Regions from separate parts of the Streptococcus dentalis genome, predicted to be linked through region 1. Evidence: predicted binding sites of a transcription regulator. Region 1 holds the regulator's gene; each other region holds the start of a gene.

Region 1 (4,733 bases):
AATCTCGCGAGCAAATTGCTCAGTCTCTCCATACTATTCCAAATCGTATTTTCTTCACTTCAGGTGGATCAGAAAGTAATAATACCGTTATAAAAGGCTACTGCTTGAAACACCAAACAGATGGCAAACACATCATTACTACCGCTTTGGAACACCATGCGGTTCTAGAACCCATCGAATATCTTGTAGAACGTTTCGGATTTGAAGTTACGATCGTCCAACCAAGAGATGGACGCATTCAGTCTAGTGATATCAAGGCTGCACTTAGACCGGATACTATTCTTGTCTCTACCATGTTTGCCAATAATGAGACAGGCGATCTGTTACCGATTAAAGAAATCGGAGAACTCTTAAAAGATCATCCAGCTGCCTTTCACGTTGATGCTGTCCAAGCAATTGGAAAGGTCCCTGTCTATCCCGAAGAGTTGGGAATTGATTTTCTCAGTGCTTCTGCCCACAAATTCCATGGCCCTAAGGGAGTCGGCTTCCTTTATGCGGCCGTCAAAGATTTTGATAATCTCTTACATGGTGGGGATCAGGAAAGTAAGATGAGAGCCAGCACGGAAAATCTCATTTCAATTGTCGGGATGGCAACCGCGCTTCAGCAAGCTACACTTCATCAAGAAGAAAATTTCAACCAGGTTCAAAAACTCGGCCAAGAACTAGTCAATGGTTTAGCAGCCTACGACTACTACGTAAATGCGAATGATGATCATCTTCCATTTGTTTGGAACCTTGGCTTTCCGGGTGTCCAAAATGATGTATTATTGATGCGACTCGATCTTGCTGGAATTTCTGTCTCTACAGGTTCTGCTTGTACCGCAGGTACCATTCAACCCAGCCATGTCCTTGAGGCGCTCTATGGAAAAGATAGCTCACGCCTAAAAGAATCCCTTCGAATTAGTTTTTCAGAACTCAATACCATAGAGGAGGTTCAAGACTTCCTCACAAAACTTAAAGAAATTTTATCATAGGAGAACAATATGACTTTTGAAACTAGTATCACATTGAAAGACTGCAAATATACCTATAGTCTTCACCCAAATATTAAAAAATATACCTTACGTGACAATACATTTGCTGTTACAAAAGTTGGAAATTACGAGTTGAATCGTTTGCTCGAAGCTGTTCCAAATAGCGGTGAAGGTTTCCTGCTTAAAATTATCTTCAACAAAGACCTCACTGGTTTTAAAATCAATATTACAGATAAGTCAGGTCTTCGCCTGGTTAATATCTTTAAAAATCCAGAAAATGACATTATCCAACAAAAATTCTATTTCTTAATGGATAGTCTCGTTGAAAGAGAAATTTTCAACAAAACAGAGGTTTAATATGGTAACCCTAACTTATATCGACGCGTACCAAGTAGAACGAACGACTACTTATCCCGACCTTGCAGCCTGCATCTTAGCTTTTTCAGGCTGTGTAACCTTACCTGACTCTTACTCAATCGTTTCCATTGAATACAAGGGTGAAAAGCTCCCCTATACGGGGCGTGTCGATGGACTCTATGCTTTTTTGAAAAAATTAGAACAAGCTAAAAACTAAGCTGATGATGATGGAACTCTCCCATCACCATCAGCTTTTTAGTTAGACAAATATATTTTTGAAAAATCGGTCTACATAGTTGATTTTTTCACAATCTTCCTATACAATAAGAGGGAAAGGTTGTGATATTGTGAAACATGATAAAAATACTCCAATTCCACGCGCAACAGCAAAACGCTTATCGCTCTACTACCGCATTTTTAAACGCTTTAACTCTGAAAAAATAGAGCGCGTCAATTCCAAGCAAATTGCGGATGCAATTGGGATTGACTCTGCTACCGTTCGCCGAGATTTTTCTTATTTTGGTGAATTAGGAAGACGGGGATTTGGTTATGACGTAAAAAAACTGATGAACTTCTTTGCGGATCTCTTAAATGATAATGCCATTACCAATGTCGCTATTGTGGGGATCGGAAATATGGGAAGTGCGCTTCTCAACTATCGCTTCCATGAACGCAATAAGATGAAAATTGTCATGGCGTTTGATCTTGACGATCATGAACTGATCAATACCAAAAGTAAGGACGGAATTCCCATTTACGGTATTTCCTCTATTAAAGAAAAGCTCAAACAAGAAGGCATTCAAACAGCCATCCTAACTGTTCCAAGCGTCAAGGCTCAAGAAGTGGCTAGCCTTTTGGTAGACGCTGGGGTCAAAGGGATTCTCAGCTTCTCACCAGTGCATCTGACAGTTCCTAAAGATGTCGTCGTCCAATATGTCGACCTCACCAGTGAATTGCAAACACTCCTTTATTTCATGCGAAAAAACGAAGAATAAAGACTTATACTTTAACAACAAAAAGGTTGGAACCAGAGGATTCCAACCTTTTTTAAACTAAATAATCTGTTTCTTCTCGATAACTATAGTAATTTTCTTCAGATACAATCAAGTGATCCAATAGGGTTAAACCCATCACTTCACAGGCCTCTAAGACTCGATGCGTTACTTCATCATCGTTTTTACTGGGAAATACGGCACCAGATGGATGATTGTGAGCCAAGATGATGGACGTCGCCATGTGTTTTAGTGCATAATGTAGGATTTCACGTGGCTCCGCAATACTTCGATTCACTGTTCCAATAAAAATGGTCTGTTGATGAATAATTTCATTCTGCGTATTCAAATAAAGGGCAACCAGGTGCTCCTGTTTCTTATGGCCGATTTCCTGTTGAATTTTATGGGCCAATTTCTGACTACTCATGATTTGTTCAGAACTCATCAATTCGTCTTTATGAATCCTTCGTCCAAACTCAATCACAGCTTGAAGTTCGATGGCCTTCACCCGGCCAATACCAGAGATTTCCTGTAGCTCCTCTAGGGTTAATTGACTTAACTCCTTTAAACTATTAACCGAACTCAAAAGACCTTGTGCAATCTCATAAACGCTTTTTTGCTTATTGCCTGTTCGCAAGAGAATGGATAACAATTCCTGATGACTCAGCTTATCCACCCCTTCAGAAACCAAACGTTCCCTAGGAAGCAAAGACGGTTCAATAAATGATATGTCGTACATAATTTCCTCCTCACTTATTAATTCGTAATAAATAGAGAAAACGACGACCTTTCATTATTTGCAGGCAATTTCTTGCTTCAAATCATCTAACACTAATACTTCATCTTTATTAAAGCGGATCTGATAACCTGTTTGAACTTGTTCAAGCTCCTTTAAAAACTGTTGAATTTCACAGCGAATCAGGTACTCCTGACTCTGAGGAATGGCCTCTAAAGCTTGGTAAACCTGTTCTACTTCGTAGATTCCTTTCGTAATTAATCCATTTCGTGGAAAATCATTTACTAAGAGATTATAGAAATGATGCAAGAGATGATAAATTCGCTCTTTTGTCACTATCCTACCTCCTTATCATACTCTTTCTCCTCTATTATATACTGAATTTCCCTCAATATTATGACAAGTTCCTTACATAATATTACCAATCTCTTACAATTTTACAAGAATTTCTCCTAGTTTCCTACATAGAAAAAGCCCAGACATTTCTGTCTCGGACTTTATTTTCTTAAAGTTGCATTTGATTATAAGACTTGCTGAATGAATCCAGGATGTCTTTTGGAGCCTTGTCATAGTCAACAGAGGTTTCCAAATTCCCTTTTACAATCGTACGGTAAGTCGCTGCAGCATCCTCACAGGTCACCAAAGTGATCTCATTAACGCCTTCACGATCTTGAATAACATCTACACGGTCTGGAGTCACTGTCTCAACTGACGAGATGACATAAGTATAGACTTTCTCTTTGTCCGTGATGTAGATCTTCATACCAGCCTTGGCTTTCTCTAATGGTGAAAACAACATGGCATTTGCACCAGTTAAGCCAAATACATGGTGACTGGCGAGAGAATAATTGCCTTGCCCCATAACTTGGTTTTCCTTCATGGTCCCTGCCCCATAGTAGAGGGCTACGTTTTCTAGTCCCTTAAAAATCGGAAGATTCATGTTCAATTCAGGAATCGAAATTCCCCCAATCACAGGAAGTTTCTGAGCCTTCCATTGGGCATTGATCACAGCTTCCGTCGAGAGTGACTTAACATGTTGGAAATCAAAGCTCGTTTTCACTTTTTTATTCTTATCAATGGTGTTTTTATCGACCTTGCTAACCTGGTATTGGTTGGTATGCCAAACCATAATCATATTTCGGATCGGAGCATTGAAAATTAAGAGAAGCGAGAGAATAATCAAAAGTGTTGCAACGATGTTGATAAGAGTATTGCGTAAACTCTTTTTCTTTTTTCTTCTGCGTGACATACTGTCCCCTTATCTATTCGTTTTCTTCCACTACTTCTTCATCTTTATCATCAGGCTGGACTGTTGTAAAGGTCACAATTTTCGCATCCTGATCCAGTCTCATAACTTTCACACCCTGAGTTGAACGACCCGTTTGAGAGATATTCCCAACATTTGTGCGAATCATGACTCCTGTATCGGTAATAATCATCAGATCTTCATCCCCTTTAACAGTTAAAAGACCAGCTAACGGACCATTTTTCTCTGTAATATTGGCTGTCTTGATTCCTTTACCACCACGGCCTTTGGTTGGGTATTCGCTAGCCATTGTACGCTTACCATACCCTTTTTCAGTGATGATCAATACTTCATCTTGATCCGTAACGACACTAGCTCCAACAACCTTGTCTCCTTCACGGAGATTCACACCACGTACACCTGTGGCA
Region 2 (4,733 bases), 110 kb from region 1:
AATTGTTAAGCAACGTCTCGGTGAAAAAGTCATCGGTTTCGGTAAGAACAATAAAGCCATTGATGAATCAAGCTCTTACATGCAAGAAATCGTGGCAGAAGATATTCAAAAATTCGGGATTATCCCAGAATTGATCGGACGTCTTCCAGTCTTTGCTGCTCTTGAGCAATTGACAGTTGACGACCTTGTCCGTATCTTGAAAGAGCCACGCAATGCCTTGGTAAAACAATACCAAACCTTGCTCTCTTATGATAATGTTGAATTGGAATTCGATGATGAAGCTCTTCAAGAGATTGCCAATAAAGCTATCGAAAGAAAAACAGGAGCTCGTGGACTTCGCTCCATTATCGAAGAAACGATGATGGATGTCATGTTTGAAATTCCAAGTCAAGAAGATGTCAAACTTGTTCGAATTACAAAAGAAGCTGTAGATGGAACTGAAAAACCAATTCTCGAAACAGCCTAGAAAGATAAAATATGGAAATTAACACACATAATGCGGATATCCTCTTAAGCGCTGCAAATAAGAGTCATTATCCTCAAGATGAGATTCCAGAAGTTGCACTTGCCGGTCGATCCAATGTCGGCAAGTCTTCTTTTATTAATACTCTCTTAAATCGAAAAAACCTGGCCAGAACATCTGGCAAACCAGGAAAAACTCAATTGCTCAATTTCTTCAATATTGATGATAAACTCCGCTTGGTAGACGTACCTGGTTATGGCTATGCACGTGTCTCTAAAAAAGAACGCGAGAAGTGGGGACGGATGATTGAAGAATACCTCACCAGCCGTGAGAACTTAAAAGCAGTCGTTAGCCTAGTCGATTTTCGTCATGAACCTTCTGCAGATGATGTCCAGATGTATGAATTCTTAAAGTACTACGAAATTCCAGTGATCTTGGTAGCAACTAAGGCAGATAAGATTCCGCGTGGAAAATGGAACAAACATGAATCGATCATCAAGAAAAAACTAGATTTTGATCCTGCTGACACCTTTATCGTCTTTTCTTCTGTAACTAGGGAAGGATTAGAGAAGTCATGGGATGCTATTTTAGAAAATGCGTTTTACGAAATAAATTGAAATGACATGAAAATGTCATTTTTGTTTTGGATTTATCTCGCAATTGTAATACAAGTGTAATATAAGTGTCTTTGTTTTCTTCTATTTATATGGTATAATCTCTATAAAGATAAAAGATGATAAAAAATTAATTGGAGATAAATTGTATTATGAAAAAGAAAATACGGAATAAAACGAAATTATTTGGTTTGTTCGTTTCTGTATTAGCAGCGGGGACATTTGCCGCTGCTATGAGCGAGCACATCACATCAGTTGGTGCTAATGATGGAACTTACCAAGCTTATTCAGACCCTACTGAAGCTTTCATCTCACAAATTGGTGAGTCAGCTCGTCAGCTCGGTCAAGCGAACGACCTTTATGCTTCCGTTATGATCGCACAAGCTATCCTTGAAAGTGGATCAGGTCAGTCTGGCTTGTCTTCTTATCCGCATTACAACCTTTTCGGTATTAAAGGAAGTTATGCTGGTCAATCCGCAGTGATGCAAACTTGGGAGGATGACGGTGCTGGAAATGCCTATACGATTAATGACGCTTTTCGTTCTTACCCATCTTACTATGAATCATTGCAAGACTACGTAGCAGTATTGAAACAAGGACATTTTGCAGGTGCATGGAAGAGCAACACCTCTAGTTACCAAGATGCAACAGCAGCTTTGACAGGTGTTTATGCGACAGACACAAGCTACTATGCAAAACTTAATAACATCATTGAAACTTATAATTTGACTCAATACGATTCACCAAATGTTCAAGGTGGTATTACAGGTTCAGTATACAATCCATATCGCCAACAGTTCACTTCACAAGAAATCTTGAATTTGGATATCGCTTGGGCGAACCGTTTAAATTATTAAAACTAAAGCAGGCAGATGCCTGTTTTTTTGTTGTTTTTTAGCAAATTATGATATTCGATATAAAACGTATATGCTGAAAATTTAAGAATTTTTCCTGAAAACCTTTTCAAACTTTTCTCTCTATGATATAATGATTTTATTCACAAACATTATATAAGGAGAATAGTATGTCTGAATCTAATTTTATTCAAAAAGTTGGAGCGGCGTGTAATAAGAAGGAAGATCTCTATCAGAAATCTAAAACTCGCTATGCTGTACGTTCTATTTTTGCTGGAGGATTTCTTACTTTAAGTACGGCGGTCGGAGCAGTTGCCGCAGACTTATTAAATACCTTTGTACCTGGATCTGGTCGTTTTCTATTTCCATTCATCTTTGCCTGGGGCTTGGTTTACCTCTTATTCTTAAATGCGGAATTAACCACCTCAAATATGATGTATTTGACGGCGGGGACCTATCTAAAGAAAATTCATTGGAAGAAAGCGCTGGAAATTCTTCTTTATTGTACCTTCTTTAATTTAATTGGTGCTTTAATCGTGGCTTTTCTTTTCAATCAGACAACAGCCTTTGCTCATGTCGATCCAAAAGGATTCCTAGCTACTGTGGCAGAAAATAAACTCCAACGCAGCAATCAAGTGGTTTTCTTTGAAGGAATTATTGCCAATATCTTCGTCAATATTGCTATTCTTTCTTATCTATATTTCAAAGATGAAACAGCCAAGGTGCTCTTAGCACTCTCTGCTATTTATATGTTTGTCTTTATGACCAATGAACACTTGGCTGCAAACTTTGCTTCTTTCTCATTATTGAGCTTTAATTCAGTTTCTAGCCAATTGCCACATTTTGAGTTTTTAAATATTTTACGTCATTATAGCGTGACCTTCTTTGCCAACTGGGTAGGAGGAGGAGTTCTAATGGGACTAGCCTATGCTTGGTTGAATAATATCAAGAGTCTCTACAACGATTAAAAAATATAAAAAAAGTTTGCAAAAGTACTTGCATTCTTTTTTTATATATGATAAACTAATCTACGGTTTGAAAAAACTGCCTAAGACAGTAGGGGAGCTCGACTCATAAAGATCCTACCGAGGACAAAACGTATCAATTAAAAGAAGCGTATTGTACTTTCGTGTCTAGGTTTGGGCGCGTTTTTCTTTTGGAAAAATTCCCCAAGCAAAATAATTACGGAGGTGAACACACTAATGAGTGAAGCAATTATTGCTAAAAAAGCGGAACTTGTTGACGTGGTAGCTGAAAAAATGAAAGCTGCTGCATCAATCGTCGTTGTAGATTCTCGCGGTTTGACAGTTGAGCAAGATACAGTTCTCCGTCGCAACCTTCGCGGAAGCGAAGTTGAGTTTAAAGTTATCAAAAACTCAATCTTGCGTCGTGCAGCTGAAAAAGCTGGTCTTGAAGATCTTGCATCTGTATTCGTTGGACCTTCTGCAGTAGCATTTTCTAACGAAGATGTTATCGCACCTGCGAAAATCTTGAACGATTTTGCAAAAGACGCTGAAGCACTTGAAATCAAAGGTGGTGCAATCGAAGGCGCTGTCGCATCTAAAGAAGAGATTCTTGCACTTGCAACTCTTCCAAACCGCGAAGGACTTCTTTCTATGCTCCTTTCTGTACTTCAAGCGCCAGTGCGCAACGTTGCTCTTGCAGTCAAAGCGGTTGCAGACAACAAAGAAGACGCAGCTTAATCTTAAGCTACGCAGCGTAGCCTAGCTACAAAAAAAATAAAAACATAAAATTAAAACTTATTTGGAGGAAATAACAATGGCATTGAACATTGAAAACATTATTGCTGAAATTAAAGAAGCTTCAATCCTTGAATTGAACGACCTTGTAAAAGCTATCGAAGAAGAATTTGGTGTAACTGCAGCTGCTCCTGTAGCTGTTGCTGCAGCTGGTGCTGCTGATGCAGGTGCTGCTAAAGATTCATTCGATATCGAATTGACATCTGCAGGCGACAAGAAAGTCGGCGTTATCAAAGTTGTACGTGAAATCACTGGTCTTGGTCTTAAAGAAGCTAAAGAACTTGTTGATGGTGCACCTGGTGTTATCAAAGAAGGTGTTGCTGCAGCTGAAGCTGAAGAAATCAAAGGTAAATTGGAAGAAACTGGAGCTTCAGTTACTCTTAAATAATCGAGTTTCCAATCAAAATGAAAACCGAGGTTTAGGCCTCGGTTTTTTTGTGCATTCTTTCTTTCGTGACTTTTACAAGCCCTGTATCATCAAATATTTCATTGAGATACGACAAGATTGTTGCTATAATAGGGTTATTCGATGAAATAAGGAGAAGGTATGAAAAATTTTAAACAGATTCTTTTGGCTTTAGTTGCTGTTTTTGCAGCAGTCCTTTTGGTAGCCTGTGGTCCAAAAAGTGATAATGGGACTTATGTATTCGAACCCACAACAGATGAAGCGAGGGAGAGGCTACCAAGTGAACTTGCTTATATCATTTCAGATGATTATAAATTTAAGGTTTCGATTATCATTAAGGATAAAGAAGGCCTTATGAAGGTTCGAATAAAATCAAATATTCAAAATATCAATCAATCCTATGATTTTAAGGTTGACCAAAAAAACAAAATATTTGTTATGAAGAATGACTACAGTGTGACAAAGATGGCGTATCAAATTTCTAATCATACCCTAACCTTTATGGATGTAAAAGAATCAAAATCGAGTGGGTCTGATATTTTTATAAACTATATAAAAATGGCTAAGTTTAAAAAAGTTAAATAATTTAGCGAAGATAGGTACGGATCCTGCCTTTTTAAACATACAAATATGATC
Region 3 (4,733 bases), 870 kb from region 1:
TTCTTGAAGCGACGTTTTTATAGGATTGTACCGCCACTTGTCTTTATGGTTTTGATCGTGATGCCCTTTACCTTTATGGTCCAACGTGACTATGTGGCTGGTATTGGGACCCAGATTGCGGCGGTCTTTGGTTTTGTGACTAATTTCTTTGAGATGGCAACGGGTGGTAGTTACGAAAGTAACTTCATTCCGCATCTCTTCCTTCATACGTGGAGCTTGGCCCTAGAAGTGCATTATTATGTGCTCTGGGCACTTTTGGCGTGGTTCTTAGCTAAGCGGGCTAAGACGGTTGGACAATACCGAGGTATGCTCTTTTTCGCATCCAGCGGGCTCTTTCTCTTTACCTTCTTGTCTATGTTCATCCGCGCCTTTCTGACAGCTAATTTCTCTACCATCTATTTCTCTAGTTTCACTCACATCTTCCCCTTCTTTGCGGGATCGTGTCTAGCAACGGTGACAGGGATTGCTGATGTCAGCCCGAACTTTACAAAGCTGGTGCAGTCGTGGAGCATGAAAAAGACCTTATCGGTCTTGGGGGGAAGCTTTGCCTTCTTATTTGTACTCAGCCTTTTCTTACCATTTGATAGCTTGTGGACCTATCTATTCGGCTTTCTAGCAGCGACAATCGCAGCTGGTGCCATGATTCTTTCGGCCCGCATTCTCCATGAGAAGACTCCGAATAAAAAAGAGCCGGTCATCCTCAATTTTCTTGCGGATACCAGTTATGGCGTTTATCTTTTCCACTGGCCTTTCTTTATCATCTTCTCTCAACATTTGGGAAATATGATGGCAGCATTTGTGACGACGATTGTTTCCTTGATTTTAACGGCTCTCTCCTTCTATATTTTGGAGCCAACCATTGCAGGTAAGGAGCCTCGTGTCTTTGGCATGAAGATGGATCTCAGCTTTTTGACCAAGCCGATCTTTTACCTCATGATTCCTCTGGCTCTCTTGATGATCGGGATCTCTGCCTTTGCACCAACCGTCGGAGCTTTTGATGAGAGTTTGGTAGTGAGTGGGCTCAATCAAGCAGATAGCAAAATGCAAGTCACACGGACGCAGGTGGAGAATGCTACTGCAACAGACTATAATGTCTCAAATGGTGTGACCATGATCGGTGATTCGGTTAACTTGCGAGCGCAGGACTACTTGACTAAAGCCATTCCTGGTATCCAGATCGATGCAGTGGTGAGCCGTCAGTTGGAAAATGGAATGAAGGTCTTTGAGACCGATATCTCCAATAAAGTTCTCCTAAAAAATGTGGTCATTGCCCTAGGAACCAATACCGTGAGCAACTACAAAGAGTTGCTGGATCAGTATGTTGAAAAACTTCCAAAAGGCCGTCGCTTGATCCTTGTGACACCATATGATGGTCGCTATGCCAACGATCAGTCCAGTGAATCGGTTCAAACTCGTCTTTATGAGTTGGAACTAGCCAAGAAATACGACTTCATCACGATTGCGGACTGGTACCAAGTAGCAATTGAAAATCCAAATATTTGGGTGGGAACAGACTCTGTTCACTTCAATATGGAAACCAATGGTGGAGAACTCTATGCTCAAACCGTCAAAGAAGCCCTTGATAAGGCTGAAAAAGGTCCAGTCAAGAAGTAAAAACGCTTCTCTGAAACTGAAACAAAACAAATTCTAACAAAATAAAACAAAAAGCAACTTTTTACTTGTAAAAAGCTGCTTTTTTTAGTAAGATTAAGAAAACGCTTACAAAAATAAATTGAAAACATCTTTTTGTGAAGAAAAAAATTTTTTAATTATTTTTTCACAATTTTGCTAGATAATTGCTTTCACAGCAATAGAATTGATGAAACTTTCACAAACTTCAAAAAATTCTTTGTGAAAGTTGCTTGGAAGTGTTTACAAAAATCTCAAAATAGAGTACAATTATATTGTGAAATAATTAACAAATAGAAATTTCTTACACTATTCTTGAAAATTTCCGAAAACATGAAAAAGTTCTAGAAAAGGATAAGGGTTTCAAACATTGGAGGAAAGCATCAAATGGCTGATAAAAAAACTCTCTCACCTGAAGAAAAGAAACTCGCTGCTGAAAAACACGTAGACGAGTTGGTGCAAAAAGCGCTAGTGGCGCTTGAAGAAATGCGCAAATTGAACCAGGAGCAAGTCGACTACATTGTAGCGAAAGCATCTGTAGCTGCTCTTGACGCACACGGTGAGCTCGCTCTTCATGCTTATGAAGAAACTGGTCGTGGAGTCTTTGAAGACAAGGCGACGAAGAACTTGTTCGCTTGTGAACACGTTGTAAACAACATGCGTCACACCAAGACAGTTGGTGTCATTTCAGAAGATGACGTCACTGGTTTGACCCTGATTGCGGAGCCAGTCGGAGTTGTCTGTGGGATCACTCCTACAACCAACCCTACTTCAACAGCAATCTTTAAAGCATTGATTTCCTTGAAGACACGGAACCCTATCGTCTTTGCCTTCCACCCATCTGCTCAAGAATCATCTGCTCATGCGGCACGAATCGTACGCGATGCAGCAATTGCAGCTGGAGCACCTGAGAACTGTGTGCAATGGATTACCCAACCTTCTATGGAAGCAACCAGTGCCCTTATGAACCATGAAGGGGTTGCTACGATCCTTGCGACCGGTGGTAACGCCATGGTAAAAGCTGCTTATTCTTGTGGAAAACCAGCTCTTGGGGTTGGTGCCGGAAACGTTCCTGCTTACGTTGAAAAATCAGCCAATATCCGCCAAGCAGCACACGATATCGTCATGTCTAAATCATTTGACAACGGTATGGTCTGTGCATCTGAACAAGCGGTTATCATCGATAAAGAAATCTACGATGAGTTTGTTGAAGAATTCAAATCTTACCACACTTACTTTGTCAACAAAAAAGAAAAAGCCCTTCTTGAAGAGTTCTGCTTCGGTGTAAAAGCCAACAGCAAGAACTGTGCGGGTGCGAAATTGAATGCGGACATCGTTGGGAAACCAGCAACATGGATCGCTGAACAAGCTGGTTTCTCTGTTCCAGAAGGAACCAATATCCTTGCGGCAGAATGTAAAGAAGTTGGCGAAAAAGAACCGTTGACTCGTGAAAAATTGTCACCAGTCATCGCTGTTTTGAAATCTGAAAGCCGTGAAGACGGAATTAACAAAGCTCGCCAAATGGTTGAATTCAACGGTCTTGGTCACTCAGCAGCCATCCATACTGCTGATGAAGAATTGACCAAAGAATTTGGTAAAGCAGTTAAAGCCATTCGTGTGATCTGCAACTCTCCTTCGACTTTCGGTGGTATCGGGGATGTTTACAATGCCTTCTTGCCATCATTGACACTTGGATGTGGTTCTTACGGACGTAACTCTGTTGGGGACAACGTTAGTGCTATCAACCTCTTGAATATCAAAAAAGTCGGACGCCGGAGAAATAACATGCAATGGATGAAACTTCCTTCAAAAACATACTTTGAACGTGATTCAATTGAATACCTACAAAAATGTCGTGACGTTGAACGTGTCATGATCGTTACAGACCACGCTATGGTAGAGCTTGGTTTCCTTGATCGTATCATCGAACAGCTTGACCTTCGTCGCAACAAGGTGGTTTACCAAATCTTTGCAGACGTAGAACCAGATCCAGATATCACAACTGTTGAACGTGGTACAGAGATCATGCGTGCTTTCAAACCAGATACCATCATTGCTCTCGGTGGTGGATCACCAATGGATGCGGCCAAAGTTATGTGGCTCTTCTACGAACAACCAGAAGTGGACTTCCGTGACTTGGTTCAAAAATTCATGGATATCCGTAAACGTGCCTTCAAGTTCCCATTGCTTGGTAAGAAGACCAAATTTATTGCGATCCCAACAACATCTGGTACAGGATCTGAAGTAACACCATTTGCCGTTATCTCTGATAAAGCCAACAACCGTAAATACCCAATCGCAGACTACTCATTGACTCCAACAGTTGCCATCGTAGACCCTGCCTTGGTATTGACAGTTCCTGGATCTGTTGCAGCAGACACTGGTATGGACGTCTTGACGCACGCGACAGAAGCTTACGTATCACAAATGGCTAGCGACTTCACAGATGGTCTTGCTCTTCAAGCTATTAAACTTGTCTTTGAAAACTTGGAAAGCTCAGTCAAGAATGCGGACTTCCATTCACGCGAAAAGATGCACAATGCGTCAACGATCGCAGGTATGGCCTTCGCCAATGCCTTCCTCGGTATTTCTCACTCAATGGCCCACAAGATCGGTGCGCAATTCCACACCATCCACGGACGGACCAATGCGATCTTGCTTCCATACGTTATCCGCTACAACGGTACACGCCCAGCCAAGACAGCTACATGGCCTAAGTACAACTACTACCGTGCAGATGAAAAATACCAAGATATCGCTCGTATGCTAGGACTTCCATGCTCTACTCCAGAAGAAGCCGTTGAAGCTTACGCAAAAGCTGTATACGAACTCGGTGAACGCTGTGGTATCGAAATGAACTTCAAAGCACAAGGAATCGATGAAAAAGAATGGAAGAAACATTCTCGTGAATTGGCCTTCCTTGCTTACGAAGATCAATGTTCACCAGCTAACCCACGTCTTCCAATGGTAGACCATATGCAAGAAATCATCGAAGATGCATACTATGGTTACAAGGAACGTCCAGGACGTCGTAAATAAGACGCCAACGAACAACTGATGTTTATCAGCTATCCCTCGCTCGAAAGAGTGGGGGATTTTTGCTA

What was found. Region 1 encodes Rex, which represses fermentation and respiration genes when NADH is low (regulators of the CRP and FNR family bind a similar motif). Its sites were predicted from a motif close to TTGTGAANTANTTCACAA; they were not measured.
Region 2: SM121_RS06620 (formate/nitrite transporter family protein) is a predicted target of Rex. The motif match lies at 2,063-2,080, and genes of this name have one in related genera.
Region 3: adhE (bifunctional acetaldehyde-CoA/alcohol dehydrogenase) is a predicted target of Rex. The motif match lies at 1,905-1,922, and genes of this name have one in related genera.

What each region holds. Positions count from the first base shown of each region.
Region 1 is NZ_CP139418.1:1,462,696-1,467,428, forward strand. Features, by position in the region: gene SM121_RS07115 (cysteine desulfurase family protein) at 1-974, shown strand, start outside; gene SM121_RS07120 (DUF1831 domain-containing protein) at 984-1,331, shown strand; gene SM121_RS07125 (DUF4649 family protein) at 1,333-1,548, shown strand; gene SM121_RS07130 (redox-sensing transcriptional repressor Rex) at 1,679-2,326, shown strand; gene radC (RadC family protein) at 2,379-3,062, opposite strand; gene SM121_RS07140 (hypothetical protein) at 3,117-3,395, opposite strand; gene SM121_RS07145 (class A sortase) at 3,565-4,308, opposite strand; gene gyrA (DNA gyrase subunit A) at 4,322-4,733, opposite strand, start outside.
Region 2 is NZ_CP139418.1:1,357,409-1,362,141, forward strand. Features, by position in the region: gene clpX (ATP-dependent Clp protease ATP-binding subunit ClpX) at 1-466, shown strand, start outside; gene yihA (ribosome biogenesis GTP-binding protein YihA/YsxC) at 478-1,080, shown strand; gene SM121_RS06615 (glucosaminidase domain-containing protein) at 1,230-1,934, shown strand; gene SM121_RS06620 (formate/nitrite transporter family protein) at 2,102-2,899, shown strand; ribosomal protein L10 leader region at 2,961-3,095, shown strand; gene rplJ (50S ribosomal protein L10) at 3,134-3,634, shown strand; gene rplL (50S ribosomal protein L7/L12) at 3,711-4,079, shown strand; gene SM121_RS06635 (hypothetical protein) at 4,239-4,682, shown strand.
Region 3 is NZ_CP139418.1:357,727-362,459, reverse strand. Features, by position in the region: gene SM121_RS01835 (acyltransferase family protein) at 1-1,614, shown strand, start outside; gene adhE (bifunctional acetaldehyde-CoA/alcohol dehydrogenase) at 2,017-4,668, shown strand.